Regions from separate parts of the Pelorhabdus sp. sgz311002 genome, predicted to be linked through region 2. Evidence: riboswitches for the same ligand, from Rfam matches in the RefSeq annotation. Region 2 holds a riboswitch; the other holds the start of a gene.

Region 1 (6,066 bases), on a different contig from region 2:
CGCTGTGTTTTGACCAATTCGTTCTTTATTGGGGTGGTAGACGATCGTGCCTTGCCGATCCAACAGGGCAATATAACCGTTACGGCCAAAGCGTTTATTATCAAATAGAGAAGCAAAGGTACTTCTGTCTAGTTTTATCGAGCCAATTACGGCTCCTGTAACCTGGCCGTTGTTCATGATGGGGACAGCAATTGTAATCACTTTAAAATTCATGACTGATTTTAAGACATCACTGATATAGGTCCGCCCAGTAATGACTTGTTTAAAATAATATCTGTCCGATACATTGAAAAAGACGGGACGATATTCATTGCCTGATAGGCGTACCATATCGCCCTTTTGATCGGTAATAATAATCATATCTACTTCCGGCATTAAGGCATTTGCTTTATCAAGCAAATCTTGGTTTCCTCGGATGCTCTCATCTTCGGCAATAATTCGCAGGTTTTTCTCCACTTTAGCGAAATAATCGGAAAGCTGGCTGCTCATATTATTGGCGGCTTGCTCATTAATATCTAAGAGGAGTGAATCTGTGTCAGAAATAAATACTTTATCAAAAACGATAAATTGCATGAAACTTGTTAAGATGATTGACAAGCTCAATAAAAGGGTAATTTTATGAAAAAGCCGCATGGAATCATCCTACCCATCATGATTATTTTGATATAAATTTTACGGTATTTTGTTCATTATAACAATACATAGATTTTATAAATTGGAACCTGTTTATATTGTTGCTAGGAAAAAAATGCAAAAAAATCCTTGGGCTTTGTACTTCATAGAAATCTTGTGGAAAGCTTTGTGTTTTACCATAAGATCTTTTTACTTTTTTGTTGCTTTTAGCTAAAAAGGAGCAAAATCTTTGTTCATTATAACTATAGATTTTTAATGCAAAGATTGATATAGTAAGACAAAGTTACATGTATGGTAATGATTTAAAACTGAAAAATGATTGCGATGGCGCAAGACAGGATATATTGCTGTCTTGCGTTTTTGTTTTTTAGACTCATCTGTTTAAAAGGTAGAATGATGTCGCAGGATTTGCTGGAATGACTCAGGAATTATGATTAGTAGAGAAGCATTTTACAGCGGAAAAAACATAGACTGAAAAGAGGAGTTGATTCTATGGCTTTGAATCAATTTTTTGCAGACACTGTTTTTTTAGGCGGAAAAATAATTACGATAAATAATCAAAATGAAATTTGCGAGGCTGTTGCTGTACGGGGAAATCGGATTATTTACGTCGGCAGTCGCTTGGGAGCAAAGGAGTATATAGGAACAAAGACAACTGTTATCGATCTTAAGGGGCGAGTGGTGACGCCGGGGTTTATTGACTGTCATTTTCATCCGATTTTATATGGCTTTTTTGATGGAGCGATTATTGATATAACCTATGAAAAAGCGAAATCGATTGCGGCGATTCAGGCCATTATTGTGCAGGAGGCAACGAAGCGGCGCCCTGGTGAATGGATCAAGCTGTGGGGCTATGATCAAAATAAATTGCAAGAGCAGCGTCATGTGACTATTGAGGATCTTGATGCGGCGGCGCCAGAAAATCCCGTGCAGTGTATGCGAGTCTGCGGTCATATGGGCGTGTATAATACGTTGGCACTAGCAGCTGGCGGAATTCATAGCCCGGCCGATGCGGCTAAGTTTGCGAAAAATGAAGTTGTTGTTGAAAATGGTCGCCTTACAGGCATGACGAAAGAAACGACAAATTTTTATCTTTGGTCTAAGGTTGTCTATAGTGATGCAGAAATGCGGGCGGCTCTAAAAAAATCCAATGATTTACTCTTGAAAACAGGCATTACATCGATTCATGATCCCGGTGAATTTGGCGCACAATCATTTCAGTTGATGCAGCAAGCTTGCTATAATGGGGAGTTCAAGCCTAGGGTCTATGCGATGCTGCACAGTGTTTTTGGTAAGCCTTTTTCTAAAAAACTCTGCGATGATTTTTTGGCGCTGGGACTGCAAAGCGGGATTGGCGACGAAAGATTTAAACTAGGTACGTTGAAAATTATGATTGACGGCGGTACTAGCGGCCCGTCCTGTGCGACCCGCCAGCCTTACAGTCATAATGAGAAGCTGCCAGGAATTTTGACCTGGACCCAGGATGAGGTTAACGCTATGATTGCGACGGTACATACGGCGAATTGTCAAATGACAGCCCATGCTGTAGGCGATTTGGCAGTAGAAATGATGCTTACAGGCTATGAGCAGGCAGCGGCGAAGTATCCCCGTGAGGATTGTCGCCACCGTATTGAGCATTGCGCTTTAACTGATGAAGCGCTGATTGCTCGTATGGCTTCCCTTGCAATTATTCCTGTCTCAAATCCGGCATTTATGACGATTAACGGTAGTGACTATCGCCGTTACTATGGCGATAGAGCCGATTATATGTTTGCGGCGAGAAGCTATATTGACGCGGGGCTGCGACCGGTAATCGGTAGTGATGCGCCAACTTGCGAAGAGAGTGTGATGCGCGGCATTGACGGCTCGGTCAATCGCCGGGATCGACGAACCGGGGAAGTGATTGGCGCTAACCAAAAGATTACTGTGGCAGAAGCGTTGCGGCTGTACACGATTAACGGCGCCTATGCGAGCTTTGAAGAAAACATCAAGGGAAGTATTGAAGTGGGAAAACTGGCTGATCTTGTTGTTCTCTCCGAAGACATTCTAGCTTATCCCGAGGAACAGTTGATGGATATTCAAGTGGACCTTACCATGATTGATGGCGAGGTAGTTTATGAACGGCTGGAAGGCTAGAATATTCTCAATTTGATAAGAAATCTTTTAACGAAGTGAATTGACAGAAAATATTTCCTCTCATATACTTAAAAAAAGACGGTTTTACAGCTTTACTATTTTAAAACTTTATAACTAGGAATGATGACTGCGGGAGAGACGCCTTCGAGGCGCACCGAAGGAGCAAAGCTTTGTTCAAACTCTCAGGTAAACAAACTGCAGCCGGACCAGACTCTGGAGAGCACACAACGATGTGTCACCGATGGGGACTCCGTCAGGAGTAAATCTCTCAGGTAAAAGGACAGAGAACAAGAGTGAAACTACACTGTTGTTCTCTGTCCTTTTTGTGTGCTCTAAAATCAATGGTATTTTCTTCATTAAAATGATAGGAGTGATGTAAGTGACGGCAAAACGAACCCCTCTCTACGAAACCCATTTGCGTTATGGTGGTCGAATCGTGGAATTTGGCGGCTGGTCGCTGCCAGTTCAGTACAGCGGGATTAAAGAAGAGCATCTGGCAGTGCGGACGAAGGCGGGACTGTTTGATGTGTCCCATATGGGAGAATTTCTGGTCACAGGGAAAGATGCTCTAGATTTTTTGCAAAAAGTAGTGACAAATGACGTAGCGAGATTACAAGAGAACCAGATTCTTTATTCACCCATGTGTTATAACGACGGCGGCACTGTTGATGATTTGCTTATTTATAAATATTCGGCTGAGCAGTATCTGGCGGTAGTGAACGCGGCGAATATTGACAAGGATTGGGCCTGGATGGAAGAAAATAAGGCTGGTTTTGCTGTTACGCTAGAAAACCTGTCAGATCAGACAGCCCAACTGGCGCTGCAAGGGCCTGTGGCTAAAAAGATTCTTGCCAACCTGACGGATGCTCCCTTAGCGGATCTCACCTATTACTGGTTTTGGCCGGAAGTGATTGTTGCAGGCAAGAAGGTACTATTGTCTCGCACTGGTTATACCGGCGAAGATGGATTTGAATTATACTGCGCACCTGAGGATGCTGCCGATCTATGGGAAGCGATCATGGAAGTTGGTAAGCCTATGGGGCTTTTGCCAGCAGGTCTTGGTTGTCGCGATACACTGCGCTTTGAAGTCTGCTTTCCTTTATATGGTCATGAATTGACCGCAGAAATTACGCCGATCGAGGCGGGAATTGGCTTTTTTGTAAAAGTTGATAAAGAAAATTTTAATGGGAAAGAAGTGTTGGCAAAGCAAAAACAAACGGGGCCGCAGCGCAAACTGGTGGGGATTGAAATGGTCGGCCGCGGTGTGGCTAGAGCGGAATATCCCGTCTTTTGCGGCGAAGAAAGAATTGGCCAGATTACAACAGGCTCTTATGGACCGTCCCTAGATAAAAATCTCGGACTGGCTTTAATCAACAGTGAGTATGCCCAAATCGGTCAGGAGCTTTTTGTGGAGATTCGTGGTAAAAAAATTGCTGCCCAAGTGATTTCAAAACCATTTTATAAACGGGAGGAGAAATAATGATGAACATTCTAGCAGAATTAAAGTATTCGAAAGATCATGAGTGGGTTCGGGTTGAAGGCGATATGGCTTATATTGGTGTAACCGATTTCGCACAAGCACAGTTAGGTGATGTTGTGTTTGTCGAGCTGCCAGAAGAAGGTCGCGAACTAACAGCTGGTGACAGTTTCTCTGTCATTGAATCAGTAAAGGCTGTTTCGGATATTTATGCGCCAGTTAGCGGGAAAATCGTAAAGGTCAATATGGGGCTAGAAGATGCGCCAGAATTGATCAATCAAGATCCTTACGGTGAAGGCTGGATTGTTGCTGTAGAAATTTCCAACTTGGCTGAACTTGACGCTCTGTTAGACAGTACAGCCTACGAAGAACTTGCGGCCGAAGGGGGCCACTAATATGGCCTGGAGCTATTTGCCTCATACGGAAGAAGACCGTCAGGCGATGCTTCAGGCGATTGGCGCTTCTAAGATCGCTGATTTGTTTGAAGATGTGCCAGAGCGTGTTAGGTTGCAAGGTGATTTGCCCCTGCCAGCGCCCTTGTCGGAGCACGAGCTTGCCAGTCATTTACGGCAGCTTGCGCAAAAAAATGATAATCTACAGGATTTTACTTGCTTTTTAGGCGCAGGCGCCTATGATCGCTATATTCCCAGCGTGGTAGCTCATGTACTGGGGCGATCGGAATTTTATACGGCTTATACGCAGTACCAGCCAGAAATTTCGCAAGGGTATTTGCAGGCTCTCTGGGAGTATCAATCCATGATCTGCGAGCTTACGGGCATGGCTGTGGCCAATGCATCTATGTATGACGGCGGCACGGCGTTAGCGGAAGCGGCCATGATGGCGGCCTCTGCTAAGGGAAGAACTAAAATTCTCTTAGCGCAGACGGTTCACCCTCATTATCGGGAAGTTTTCGCTACGTATGGCCGTGATAAGGAACTGGTGACAGTAGCAGCGCCTTATGCTGACGGAGTGACTGACTTAGTCAAGCTAGAAGAACTTTTCGATCAGGACACGGCGGCGCTCATTGTTCAATATCCTAACTTTCTGGGGTCGATTGAAGATATAAAAACATTAGGGGATTTAGCTCATAGATACGGCGCCTATTTGATTGTAGCAGCAGACCCGATTGCGCTCGGAATACTGGAAGCGCCAGGTCATCTAGGTGCTGATATTGTTGTCGGCGAAGGACAGGGATTGGGATTGCCGCTTTCCTTTGGCGGACCCTATCTTGGTTTTTTTGCCACAACGGAGAAGTTAATGCGCAAAATGCCTGGTCGCATTGTCGGACAGACGACAGATACCCGGGGAAATCGCGGTTTTGTGTTGACGCTGCAGGCGAGAGAACAGCATATTAGAAGAGAAAAGGCTACGTCGAATATTTGCTCGAATGAGGCGCTTTGCGCTCTAGGGGCGGCTGTTTATTTAAGCGCTCTCGGCAGAGCAGGATTGCAGCAGACAGCCGATTTGTGTTTGCAAAAATCTCACTATGCCTACACGGAACTGCTAAAGTTAGATGGCTGTGAACCAGTTTTTTCGCAACCCTTCTTTGCGGAATTTGTGATCAAGGTAAAAACACCGCCAGCTCTGTTAAATCAAAAACTGCGAGAGAAAAAGATTCTAGGCGGTCTCGATCTGGGAAAATATTATCCAGAACTTACGGGGTGTCTATTGCTTGCCGTAACCGAAAAGCGAACGAAGGCAGAAATTGATTCTCTTGTTCAGGAAATGGGGGCGTTATTGTGAAAGAGAGCCAAAAACTCATTTTTGAAATGACGAAGCGTGGTCGCTGTGCCGTAGATTTACCAAAACTGGATGTACCA
Region 2 (6,066 bases):
TCAAAAAGCGCTCCAACTGGTCTTTTGCTGGTATCGTCAACTTTCCTTCAAATAGGCTGATGTCTTCGAATTTTAGACAGTATTTTTGAATCTTTTGTGCTAAGTAATTTTCTAAAATTCGTTGAAAATCGAGCGAGCCTTTGAGACGAGCCCTGGCTTCAATATTTTGAATGCGGCTTTTGTCTTGGGCCGCTAACAGTGTATCAAGACGATCTGCTTGACTTAAGGGACGTTTAATGCCCGTAATAGCGGTAACAAGATCTTCCCAGACGAGCTGAGTTACATCGGCAGCATCGATTTCCGGCAGCAGCTCCGAAATATAATCGAGAAAAATTCGGTTGGGTGCAATGACAATGAGCTTTTTGGGATTGAGTTTTTCGCGGTACAGAAGATAGGAGAGTCGATGTAGACCAATCGTACTTTTGCCAGAACCAGCTACGCCCTGAATGACTGTGACTTGATTTAAAGGCTCGCGAATGATTTTGTTTTGCTCAGCCTGAATCGATGTGACAATGTCTTTTAGTTTTTCCGCTGCGCCTTCTTTCAGACGGTCTACCAATAAAGGGTCGGCTAGCAGCGCTTCTTGTTGGTTCGAAAGAATCTGATCTAAAATGAAATTGTCTACCATATTTTTGAGCTGACCTGCTTCAATTTTATATTGCCGTTTTAGGCGAACGTCGCCCTCATAGTGGTATTTATTTAAGACTTCATAGGAAGCCCGGCCGCCGTAGCATTCGTAAAATACGGTAGCTATGGGGTCGCGCCAGTCAAAAATCAGAAAATCTTCGGGCCCGTTAATTTGCAGACGCGTCACTTTACAACGACCAATATAGTAGCTTTGAAACGCTTCGGTACCATCTTCGCGAAAGTCAACACGGCCAAAGTAAGGAGATGGCAGGGCGTTTTCAATATCTTGAATTTTACTGGCGTGATCGCCGCGTAACATAGCGTGAACATAGGCGCTGACCTCATCTTTGATCAACAGCGACTGCTGCATGCTCGTAAATCGGTTGTCAATATCAGAAGCGAGGTCAGTCATGACTTGCTTCATTTCTTGGATTGTAGCGGCTAAATGATTCTCCTCAATGGGAAAATCAGGATGGTTTTCAATCATAAGGCCTCCTGGGAAAAAGTAATAAAATGCGCGATAAAAGAAGCCTCTGCTCAGATGATCAGAGGCGTAATTTTTAAAATAAGGTGTCTTTATTATAAGTCTAGGCGTCGGTGAATACAAGTCAGGCTTATCAGTGAATTGTGATCGTCTTATTCAATGAAAATAATCCACGAATCGACAAAAATTGCTTTACTTGGATTTAGTTTTATTCGATAATGATGCTAGGAGCATTCAATGAAGATAGGAGAGAAACGGATCAGCTTTGTGGAGAAATGATTTGACAAATTGAAAGGAGAATGGCGATGAAAATCACAACAGTTCGTACGAAACTCATGTTGTTATTATTACCATTTTTATTATTTGCCTTTAGTATTTTATCAGGCATCGGCTATTATTTTTCCAATCAAGCCTTAGAGCAGAGCGCCAGAGAAACAGCACTGGCCATGAGTTCTGATTACTCACATCAAGTGCGGGATGCTATTAACGAACGGGTTATTGATCTTGAAAATTTGGCTAGTAACTGGACTGTGAAAAATCATAATGATATGGGGCTGATTGTCAAGTTGCTACAAGAAACTCATGACCGTATCGGTAATTTTGATAATATTAACTACCTTTTACCGTCGGGTGAAGGGGTTCGTTATAATGGAACAACTACAAATGTAGCAGATCGTGACTACGTAAAAGCGGTTGTTAGTACGAAAAAGATTTATATTTCTGACCCCATATTGACAAGAGGGACAGGGCGCATGGGGGTTATCATTGCCGTTCCTGTTTTGGAGCAAGGAAACTTGACCGGGATTATTACTGGCAATGTATCGCTTGATAAGGTTACTGATTTAATTAAAGACAGTCGTTTCAAGGAAACTGGTTTTGTAGCGATTGCCGACAATAACGGCATGCTCATCGGTCATTCGCGCCAACCTGAACTTGTTGGCAACGTGAATTTTATGGATCGCAAAGTTAGTGATGCTGTCAAAACGACGCTGCCAGAAGTGGATAGTCGGTTTACGGCTCACTTTACGTCGGTTGCTGGTGGCAAGACGGTCATTGGTCAATATAAAAATCTCGATGGGGTTAGTCATGTGGCTGGCTTTGCGCCGATTTCCTTACCAGGAGGGAAGCAGTGGGTTACGATTGTATCAGCGCCTGAGGCGGAAGTTTTTGCAGCGACGAACCGATTGGCCAAAACACTGCTCTTTGTCTCGATAGCCGCTTTATTAGCTGCCGTGTTTTTTATCATTTGGATTAGTAATCACTTTGCTAAACCGATTCAATGGATTCGCGATGAATGCCAGCTTTTGGCCCGAGGGGATCTGTGCCCTGTTGCGTCGAAAGTGCAGTCAGACGATGAACTGGGACAACTGGCGCAAAGTTTTGCGGATATGCGTCTTACGCTGTGTCAGCTTGTGCAGCGGGTGAAACAGCAAGCGGAGGCAGTGAATAGTTCAGGCAGTCAGCTTAGGGAAAGCGCTGATCAATCGGCGCAGGCTTCGAATTTAGTGGCGCATTCTATTACGGAAATTGCTGGCGGTATGGCGGCAACGGCTGCTTCGGCGACTCATATCGCTGAAATTATTGATAACATGTCGAATCGCACAGCTCAAATAGCTGAGACGGCTCAAGCTGCTGCGGGAATTGCTCAAAATACGGCGAAAGAGGCTGAAATTGGCCAGAAAGCGGTTGGACAGGCAGTAGGGCAAATGGAACAGATTAATTCGGGGTCACAAGCAGTAGCCGCCGCGATTGAACAATTAGCAAAAGGATCAGATGCAATTCGTCCGATCGTGGCAATGATTTCGGAAATTGCTGGCCAAACGAATTTATTGGCCTTGAATGCCGCAATTGAGGCGGCTCGTGCCGGCGAGCAAGGCCGTGGGTTTGCCGTCGTAGCGGAAGAAGTAAGGAAATTAGCTGAGCAATCCAATCAGGCTGCCCAGAAAGTTACTTTACTGATTCAGGAAAATCAAACGAATATGGATCAGGCGATTGCTGCGGTACAGCTTGGTACAGAAGGGGTGCGCGTTGGTCGGGAAGTCGTGAATTCTGCTGGGAAAACCCTAGAAAATATTATGATAGCCATTGTAGCTTTATCAGAGCAGATGAAGGGGATTTCTGATTCGATCCAAACAATGGCGGATCATAGCAAATCAGTAGCTAAGGAAATTCACGGTGTCGATACAGTGAGTCGTAAGACAGCCGCGGAAGCTGAAACTGTTTCTGCCGCTACAGAGGAACAAGCTGCATCTATGGCGGAAATTGCATCGGCAAGTAAACGGTTAGCTGATCTTGCTGTAGATCTAAAGACAGCCGTAGAAAAATTTTCTGTGTAATTTTATATTTAATTACACTTGCATATTAAGCTATCTTGTTTTATAATTATAAACGTTTTCGATGTACACACTAAAACTACATATTTCCGGATGAGGTTTGCGAGAGAGAGGCTGAATCAGCCCGCCGAAGGAGTAAAACTCTCAGGTACTCATAAAATTGGGTGATATCGTAAAGGGACGGGACTCTGGAGAGATCCGAGCGCATCGGACGCCGAAGGTGAAATACAGCAGAATTGCTGGCAAAGCTCTCAGGCAAAAGGACAGAGACAAAAAGTGCGAATGTATTTAGTTTGTTTTATTCGTATTTTCTTTGTGATTCCAGAGTCAAATCATAGCTGATTTGACTCTGTTTGTTTTTGGGGGAGCTTTTTGGCATCGTTGCATGTAAGGTACATCGCAGATCAGTAAAGAAAGCAGCGATAGCTGTAAAAGGAGAGATTTTGAGATGGGGAAAAAATGGTTTCGGAGTATGACAGCGGCGCTTTTGGTACTGATGGCAGCCAGCTTTTTAGGGGGCTGTGGCGCTAGTTCTTCCAATGAAGTGCAAATTGGTCTACTGAATGAATTAACAGGCGGCAACGCTACCATGGGAAATTCTACTACGAATGGAGCGAAGCTAGCGATTAAAGAAGCGAACGCGAAAGGTGGCGTCTTGGGAAAACAAATTAAAGCCGTAGTGGCTGATAATAAAAGCGAGCCGTCTGAATCGGCTAATGCCATGACGAAACTAGCGACACAAGATCGTGTAGCAGCTGTTACCGGTATCTTTTCTAGTTCTAATGCCATTGCCGCTTCGAGCGTAGCTGAGTCGGTAAAAGTACCGCTGTTGGCAGTGGGGGCGACAAATCCCAAAGTAACAGTCGACGAAGGCACTGGTAAGGTAAAGGATTATACTTTTCGAGTTTGCTTTATTGATCCTTTCCAGGGGACCGTTGGCGCCAACTTTGTTTTAAATAATTTGAAACTGAAGAGCGCTGTTATTCTTGTCGATAACAGCAGTGACTATAGTAAAGGGTTGGCCGCTTTCTTCAAGAATGCCTTTACTAAGGGTGGCGGCGCCGTGCTTGCTGAAGAAGCGTATTTGCAGAAAGATCAGGATTTCAAAACGATTTTGACGAAAGTCAAAGGGTTACATGCTGATATTATTTATGTGCCTGGTTATTATGAAGAAGTAGGCAAGATTGTAAAACAAGCTAGAGAACTTGGAATCACATCGCCCATGCTTGGCGGCGATGGTTGGGATTCGCCTAAACTCGTAGAGATTGCTACGCCAGAAGCGCTTAACAATACTTATTTCACGAACCATTATGCGGTTGATAACACAAATCCCACATCGCAGGCTTTTGTGGCTGCCTATAAACAAGAATATGGCCAATCGCCTGATGCGATGGCGGTACTTGGCTATGATGCAGCCAATGTTTTGATTCACGCCATTCAGCAGGCTAATAGCTTAGAGCCGGCGAAGATCCGTGAGGCTTTGGCGGCAACAAAAGATTTTGCTGCAATTACGGGAAATATTACATTGAATGCGACGCATGATGCCGTAAAAAATGCGGTAATCATCGAAATGAAAGATGGCAAACAAGTCTTTAAAGCTACAGTCAATCCCTGATTAGCGATGGAAGAGAATATAATACAAGAAATTTTGTAAAAATAGGAGCAGCAGGAATGATTTAGAATTCCTGCTGCTCTTACATATTTTGTGAAAAAATATACTTAATAAGACGGTGAACTTTTTGGAGAATTATCGGGAATTGCAGTATATAGACACAAATGATGAAAAACAAGACATGATACGAACAAAATAATAGACATGTTAGACAAAGTTATCATTTTAATTTTCAGATTATTTTAAAGAAAACGTATATTTTGAACGGCTTTTCTGCAAATAAAGCCAAGTCTAATTTTTGTCGGAAAAGCTGGTATGGATCTTGCAATATAAAGACCGTGAGAGCCAAAGGGACTCTTGCCAGAATAAGAGAGAAAACTGTGAGGGGGTATTTTAATGAAAGAAGCAGTTATTGTGAGTGCTGTACGTACGGCTGTTGGCAGTTTTAATGGTTCATTGGCGTCACTGTCGGCGGTAGAATTAGGGGAAATCGTAATTCGTGAAGCCTTGTGCCGAGCAAAAGTGAATCCAGAGCTTGTTGATGAAGTGATTATGGGCAATGTATTGCAGGCTGGTCTTGGCCAGAATCCGGCAAGGCAGGCTGCTGTTAAGGCGGGGATTCCGAAAGAAGTTCCGGCATTTACTGTAAATAAAGTTTGCGGCAGTGGTTTGAAGACGGTGAATCTAGCGGCACAGGCTATTATTGCGGGCGATGCTGATATTATTGTAGCAGGCGGCATGGAAAGCATGTCGAATGCACCCTATCTGTTAGGCAATCAGGCGCGGTGGGGCTATCGTATGGGCCATAGTAAAGTAATTGACAGTATGATCCATGATGGTTTATGGTGCGCGTTTGAAGATTATCATATGGGTATTACCGCCGAAAATGTGGCAGAGAAGTTTGGTATTACCCGCGAAATGCAAGATGAGCTCGCAGCATTATCACAGCAACGAGCGATTGCTGCCATTGAAGCGGGGGCTTTTAAAGAAGAAATTGTACCAGTTACCTT

Evidence for each region. A riboswitch is a leader RNA that binds a small molecule or an ion and turns the genes downstream of it on or off. The one in region 2 is predicted to bind glycine.
Region 1: another riboswitch for glycine. It lies ahead of gcvT (glycine cleavage system aminomethyltransferase GcvT); the one in region 2 lies ahead of AC0NJP_RS08780 (ABC transporter substrate-binding protein).

What each region holds. Positions count from the first base shown of each region.
Region 1 is NZ_JBWBCL010000006.1:78,197-84,262, reverse strand. It holds gene AC0NJP_RS10860 (sensor domain-containing diguanylate cyclase) at 1-633, opposite strand, end outside; gene AC0NJP_RS10855 (amidohydrolase) at 1,126-2,769, shown strand; glycine riboswitch at 2,890-2,977, shown strand; gene gcvT (glycine cleavage system aminomethyltransferase GcvT) at 3,149-4,249, shown strand; gene gcvH (glycine cleavage system protein GcvH) at 4,252-4,641, shown strand; gene gcvPA (aminomethyl-transferring glycine dehydrogenase subunit GcvPA) at 4,643-5,989, shown strand; gene gcvPB (aminomethyl-transferring glycine dehydrogenase subunit GcvPB) at 5,986-6,066, shown strand, end outside.
Region 2 is NZ_JBWBCL010000004.1:230,954-237,019, forward strand. It holds gene AC0NJP_RS08770 (HelD family protein) at 1-1,114, opposite strand, end outside; gene AC0NJP_RS08775 (methyl-accepting chemotaxis protein) at 1,417-3,447, shown strand; glycine riboswitch at 3,538-3,610, shown strand; glycine riboswitch at 3,623-3,721, shown strand; gene AC0NJP_RS08780 (ABC transporter substrate-binding protein) at 3,893-5,059, shown strand; gene AC0NJP_RS08785 (acetyl-CoA C-acetyltransferase) at 5,453-6,066, shown strand, end outside.